2 linked regions of the Thiohalobacter thiocyanaticus genome follow. The protein of the gene in region 1 interacts with the protein of each later gene in a pairwise test. Links are inferred from orthologs where the notes say so. Each region holds a gene or a part of one and is shown on either strand. Other genes may lie near its edges.

The links.
Region 2: the proteins of ftsA (region 1) and CFK21_RS13925 interact in binary tests that used the Escherichia coli proteins (3 or more experiments, as listed by UniProt). The link is inferred for Thiohalobacter thiocyanaticus from one-to-one orthologs.

The regions. Positions count from the first base shown.
Region 1 is NZ_AP018052.1:2,821,317-2,824,608, reverse strand. The notes cover bases 1-2,975. They hold ftsA (cell division protein FtsA), read left to right. Parts: upstream 1-859; coding sequence 860-2,092; downstream 2,093-2,975. Other genes in these bases: ftsZ (cell division protein FtsZ), read left to right, coding at 2,171-2,975; CFK21_RS13000 (cell division protein FtsQ/DivIB), read left to right, coding at 73-858; CFK21_RS13005 (D-alanine--D-alanine ligase), read left to right, coding at 1-76. Also shown: more of ftsZ, read left to right, coding at 2,976-3,292. UniProt on the Escherichia coli protein: Essential cell division protein that assists in the assembly of the Z ring. May serve as the principal membrane anchor for the Z ring.
Region 2 is NZ_AP018052.1:3,009,146-3,012,406, forward strand. The notes cover bases 185-3,128. They hold CFK21_RS13925 (rod shape-determining protein), read left to right. Parts: upstream 185-1,100; coding sequence 1,101-2,156; downstream 2,157-3,128. Other genes in these bases: gatA (Asp-tRNA(Asn)/Glu-tRNA(Gln) amidotransferase subunit GatA), read right to left, coding at 185-454; gatC (Asp-tRNA(Asn)/Glu-tRNA(Gln) amidotransferase subunit GatC), read right to left, coding at 492-779; mreC (rod shape-determining protein MreC), read left to right, coding at 2,402-3,128. In the rest of the region: more of gatA, read right to left, coding at 1-184; more of mreC, read left to right, coding at 3,129-3,244; rod shape-determining protein MreD, read left to right, coding at 3,241-3,261. UniProt on the Escherichia coli protein: Forms membrane-associated dynamic filaments that are essential for cell shape determination. Acts by regulating cell wall synthesis and cell elongation, and thus cell shape.

The sequences.
Region 1 (3,292 bases):
GGCGCGAGAGGCCGGTATCGATTTCACCCGGTTGGTGCTGCGGATACTGCAGACCAGCGAGGACGCGAAGTCATGAGCAGGAAGAGGCCTGGACAGGCGGTCAGGCGCGAAACCGAACAGCCGGCGTCCCGGCGCTGGGTGACGCTGCTCGGCAACGGTCTGGCCGCGCTGGCGCTGGTGCTGGCGCTGACCGGGGTTCATCAGTTGCTCGACTGGCTGCGTGATCCGCATGCCTGGCCGGTGCGTGAGGTGCAGATCGAAGGCGAATTCCGGCATCTGCGTCATGAACAGATTGCCGCGGCCACCCGGGACATGCTGCGGCATGGCTTTTTCGGGGTCGAGGTCGGCGCCGTGCAGCAGCGCCTGGCCGAGTTGCCCTGGGTGGAGGAGGCCGCGGTGCGGCGTATCTGGCCGGACGGGATGCAGCTGCGCATCCGGGAACAGATACCGGTGGCGCGCTGGGGCGAGGATGGACTGCTCAACGCGCGCGGCGAACTGTTCCAGCCGGACAACGTGGCCGAGTTCGCCGCACTGCCGCGACTGGCCGGGCCGATCAGCCTGCGCGAGCGGGTGATCCGGCGTTACATCGAATTCCGACAGGCGCTGCAGCAGATCGAGCGCCACCCGGTCAGCATCGACTTGGATGCGCGCCGCGCCTGGCGGGTGGAACTGGACAATGGAATGAGTATCCGGCTCGGTCGGCAGGACGAGGCCCGGCGCATGGCGCTGTTCATCGACGCCTATCCGCGGGTCTTCGCCGCCGCGCCGCAGCCGGCGCGCACTGTGGACATGCGCTACAGCAATGGTTTTGCCGTGCACTGGATGACAGCCGCGACACCGCAACGGCAAGAGGGTTGATATGACGAAAAGGTCGGAAAAGAACATGATCGTGGGACTGGATATCGGCACCTCCAAGGTGGTCGCCATTGTCGGCGAGGTGCTGCCCGAGGGCGGCATCGAGATCATCGGCATCGGCTCGCATCCCTCGCGCGGGATGAAGAAGGGCGTGGTGGTGAACATCGAGTCAACGGTGCATTCCATCCAGCGCGCTATCGAGGAGGCCGAGTTGATGGCCGGCTGCCAGATCCATTCGGTCTATGCCGGCATCGCCGGCAGCCATATCCGCAGCCTGAATTCGCACGGCATCGTGGCCATCCGCGACAAGGAGGTCACGCCGGGTGATGTGGAGCGGGTGATCGACGCCGCGCGCGCAGTGGCGATTCCCGCCGATCAGAAGATCCTGCATATCCTGCCCCAGGAATTCATCATCGATAACCAGGAGGGCATCAAGGAGCCGGTGGGCATGTCCGGCGTGCGCCTGGAGGCCAAGGTGCATCTGGTCACCGGCGCGGTGAGCGCGGCGCAGAACATCATCAAGTGCGTGCGCCGCTGCGGGCTGGAGGTCGACGACATCATCCTCGAGCAGCTGGCCTCGAGCTACTCGGTGCTGACCGAGGACGAGAAGGAGCTGGGCGTGTGTCTGGTCGACGTCGGCGGCGGCACCACCGACATGGCCGTGTTCACGGAAGGCTCCATCCGGCATACCTCGGTGATCCCCATCGCCGGCGATCAGGTGACGAACGATATCGCCGTGGCCCTGCGCACGCCGACTCAGCATGCCGAGGAGATCAAGATCAAATACGCCTGCGCCCTGACCCAGCTGGCCAGTTCCGACGACACCATCGAGGTGCCCAGCGTCGGTGACCGGCCGGCGCGGCGGCTGGCGCGCCATACCCTGGCCGAGGTGGTCGAGCCGCGCTACGAGGAACTGCTCACCCTGGTGCAGTCGGAGCTGCGCCGCAGCGGGTTCGAGGATCTGGTCGCCGCCGGCATCGTGCTGACCGGCGGCAGTTCCAAGATGGAAGGCCTGGTGGACCTGGCCGAGGAGGTGTTCCACATGCCGGTGCGCCTGGGTATGCCCCAGTACGTCGCCGGCCTGGCGGATGTCGTGCGCAATCCGATCTACGCCACCGGCGTGGGTCTGCTGCTGTTCGGCAATCAGAATCAGTCCCATCTCAACCTGGACATCCAGGGGCGGGGATTTCGCGGGGTCTGGGACCGGATGAAGAGCTGGTTCCAGGGAAATTTCTAGTTACGCAGTCACGGGGTTCCCGGTCGGTCCGGGAGCGAAGTGTCACTTAACCATCAAGTGTAATCGAGGAGACGAGCAATGTTTGAACTGATGGATGCATACAGCCAGAACGCTGTAATCAAGGTAATGGGCGTCGGCGGCGGCGGCGGCAATGCGCTGCAGCACATGGTCGAGGCCTGCATCGAAGGTGTGGATTTCATCTGCGCCAACACCGACGCCCAGGCGCTGCAGAACGTCTCGGCGCCGGTCACCCTGCAGCTGGGTTCCAGCATCACCAAGGGGCTGGGCGCCGGCGCCAATCCGGAAGTCGGCCGCCAGGCCGCGATGGAGGACCGCGATCGCATCGCCGAGGCCATCGAAGGCTCGGATATGCTGTTCATCACCGCCGGCATGGGCGGCGGCACCGGCACCGGGGCCGCCCCCATCGTGGCTCAGGTGGCGCGCGACATGGGCATCCTGACCGTGGCCGTGGTGACCAAGCCGTTCCCGTTCGAGGGCCGCAAGCGCATGGATGTCGCGCACAAGGGCATGGAGGAACTGGGCCAGTACGTGGACTCGCTCATCACCATCCCCAACGAGAAGCTGCTCTCCGTGCTGGGCAAGAACATGAGCCTGCTGGATGCCTTCAAGGCCGCCAATGACGTGCTGTTGGGCGCGGTGCAGGGCATCGCCGAGCTGATTACCCGGCCGGGTCTGATCAACGTCGATTTCGCCGACGTGCGCACCGTGATGTCCGAGATGGGCATGGCCATGATGGGGACCGGCGTCGGCCGCGGCGAGGACCGCGCCCGCGAGGCCGCCGAAGCGGCGGTCAACAGTCCGTTGCTGGAGGACATCAATCTGCTGGGCGCGGCCGGTATCCTGGTCAATGTCACCGCCGGCATGGATCTGTCCATCGGCGAGTTCGAGGAGGTCGGCAATACGGTCAAGGAGTTCGCTTCCGAGAATGCCACCGTGGTGGTGGGGACCGTGATCGACCCCGAGATGAACGATGAACTGCGGGTGACCGTGGTGGCCACCGGCCTGGGCCGGCCGAGCCAGGCCGCGCAGCCGGATGAGGAGCCGGCGACGGTCAAGCTGGTGGAAAAGAAGACCAACGGCGAACTCGACTACCAGCAGCTGGATCGGCCCACCGTGATCCGCAAGCGGGCCGCCGGCAGCGACTACGGTTCAGCCGCGCAGAACTATGACAACGATCTG
Region 2 (3,261 bases), 190 kb from region 1 along the record:
AGGAACCGCCCGGGACGGTATTCGTATCCCAGGGATTCTTTACCGGACCGTAGTGGCTGGTTTCATTGGACGAGCCCATGGCGAACTCATCCATGTTGGTCTTGCCCAGCATGACCGCCCCGGCCTGCTTGAAGCGGGCGGTGACGGTGGCGTCGTAGGGGGCGATGAAGTTGTCCAGCATGCGCGAGCCGCAGCTGGTCTTCACCCCGTCGGTGCAGAAGATGTCCTTGTGGGCGAAGGGAATGCCGGTGAGCGGCCCGGGTCTGCCGGAGGCCAGCTGGATGTCGGCCTCGCGCGCCCGGGCCAGGGCGGCGTCCTCGCACAGGGTGATGAAACCATTGAGCCCGCCATCGAGGCGTTTGATACGCTCGAGATAGTGGCGGGTCAGTTCCTCGCTGGAGAAGGACCGGTCGCGCAGACCGCGGGCCAGTTCGGCCAGGGTTTTGGTATGCATGGGGTATCCGTTGCTGATCGCTGAAATTCGAACCGTCTTACTCGATGACGCGCGGCACCAGGTACAGGCCGGCCTCGACGGCCGGGGCGCTGGCCTGGAAGTGCGTGCGCTGATCAGTCTCGGTGACGGCGTCCGGGCGCAGGCGCTGGGTCGCCTCCAGGGGATGCGCCATCGGGGTCACATCGCCGGTATCCACCGCTTCAAGCTGCTCGACGAAGGCCAGGATATCGGACAGGTTGCGGGCATAGCCCTCGACATCGGCCGGATCGATGGCCAGCCGGGCCAGATGCGCGATCTTTTCCACTTCCGCTGGCTTCAGGGCCATGAGGACGACTCCTTGAATGACTGATCAGGCTTGCGGGAAACGCGAAAATTAACACACCCCGGGCCCGGGGTGTAGCGCCAGGCTGTCCAGCCTCTCCCCTTCCTTGACGGGAGGCGACCGAGGGGAGGGTGATGCATGGCGGATCCGCCTTGCTCACCCCCCTGTCAGGGAAAAGGCGTTATTCTGCTCCCGGACCGATCGCGCGCCCCCGCTTTTCAGCGAAATCATTGTGATGCCGGCCTCAGCCTGCCGACAGCTGTCTTGCCCAAACCCCCACCCGTTGCTACAGTACGCCGAAATTCGCGGAGGCATCACCAACCAATGCTGGGTTTCAAACGTCTCGTCGGGATCTTCTCGGAAGATCTCTCCATCGACCTGGGCACGGCCAACACCTTAATCTATGTCCGCGGGCGCGGCATCGTGCTCAACGAGCCCTCCGTCGTCGCCATCCGTCAGGACCGCGGCCCGGGCGGCCCCAAGAGCATCGCCGCCGTCGGCATCGAGGCCAAGCGCATGCTCGGCCGCACCCCGGGCAACATCACCGCCATCCGCCCGCTCAAGGACGGCGTGATCGCCGATTTCACCGTCACCGAGAAGATGCTCCAGCACTTCATCCACAAGGTGCACGAGGGCCGCTTCTTCCGGCCCAGCCCGCGGGTGCTGATCTGCGTACCCTGCGGTTCCACCCAGGTCGAGCGCCGCGCCATCAAGGAATCGGCCGCCGGCGCCGGGGCCCGCGAGGTCTACCTGATCGAGGAGCCGATGGCCGCAGCCATCGGCGCCGGCATGCCGGTCGACGAGGCCAGCGGCTCCATGGTGCTGGACATCGGCGGCGGCACCTCCGAGGTGGCCGTGATCTCATTGAACGGCATCGTCTACTCCTCCTCCGTACGCATCGGCGGCGACCGTTTCGACGAGGCCATCATCAACTACGTGCGCCGCAACTACGGTACCCTGATCGGCGAATCCACCGCCGAACGCATCAAGCACGAGATCGGCTCGGCCTACCCGGGCAACGAGGTCAAGGAACTGGAGGTCAAGGGCCGCAACCTGGCCCAGGGCGTGCCGCGCAGCTTCACCCTGAACAGCAACGAGATCCTCGAGGCCCTGCAGGAGCCGCTGTCCGGCATCGTCAGCGCGGTCAAGACGGCGCTGGAACAGACCCCGCCGGAACTGGGCGCGGACGTGGCCGAGCGCGGCATCGTGCTCACCGGCGGCAGCGCCCTGCTGCGCGATCTGGACCGGCTGCTGATGGAGGAAACCGGCCTGCCGGTGGTGGTCGCCGACGATCCGCTCACCTGCGTGGCCCGCGGCGGCGGCCGCGCCCTGGAGATGATGGACGAGCGCGGCGGGGACGTATTCTCGCTGGAGGGGTGACCTCTAACCTCCTCCCCCTTGATGGGGGAGGATTGAGGCGGGGGTGCGTTGATTGACATTCACCCCCTCCCGGCCTCCCCCATCAAGGGGGAGAAGTTCACCGTCAAACACTGCTGAGTGCTCTACCCATATAGCCCATCCCGCCCCGGACAGGTACCATTACTGCTGGTCCAACACCCGGACACGCGGAGCACGGAACCATCAAACTCATCTTCACACAAGGCCCCTCCCTGACTGCCAGGCTGGTGGTCTTCGTCTTCGCCTCCATCCTCCTGATGACCCTCGATCAGCGCCAGCAGCATCTGGACAGCCTGCGTTCGGCCCTGTCGGTGGTGGTCTTCCCCATTCAATGGCTGGTCGATCTGCCGGCGGCCAGCCAGGACTGGTTTCAGGAGACCCTCTCCAGCCGCCGGACGCTGCAGGAGGAAAACGCCCGCCTGCGCACCGAGCAGCTCATTCTCAAGGCGGAACTGCAGAAACTGGAGGCGCTGGAGGCAGAAAATCTGCGCCTGCGTGAACTGCTGGACTCTTCCTTCAAGGTCCGTGAACGGGTCCTGATCGCCGAGATCATGGCCGTGGACCTGGACCCCTATCGCCACCAGATTCTGCTCAACAAGGGGCGCTATGCCGATCTCTACACCGGCCAGCCACTGGTCGATGCCAATGGGGTGATGGGGCAGGTGATCCAGGCCGGGCCCTTTTCCGCCACCGCCATGCTCATCACCGATCCCGCCCACGCCGTACCGGTGCAGGTCAACCGCAACGGCCTGCGCAGCATCGCCCTGGGCACCGGCTCACTGACCAGCCTGTCCCTGCCCTATCTGCCCAACAACGCCGACATCGAATCCGGTGATCTGCTGATCACCTCGGGACTCGGCGGCCGCTTCCCCCCCGGCTACCCGGTGGCGGAGGTACAGAGCGTGATCCGCGACCCGGGCGAGTCCTTTGCTCAGGTCTTCGCCCGGCCGCTGGCCGAACTCAATCGCAGCCGCGAGGTGCTGCTGGTCTGGTCCCAGGGCGAGGCCGGCATGGATCCGGCCGCAACGGAACCGGCCGCAGACGAACCTGCCGGGGAATCGACACCATGAGCACACTGGTTCGACAC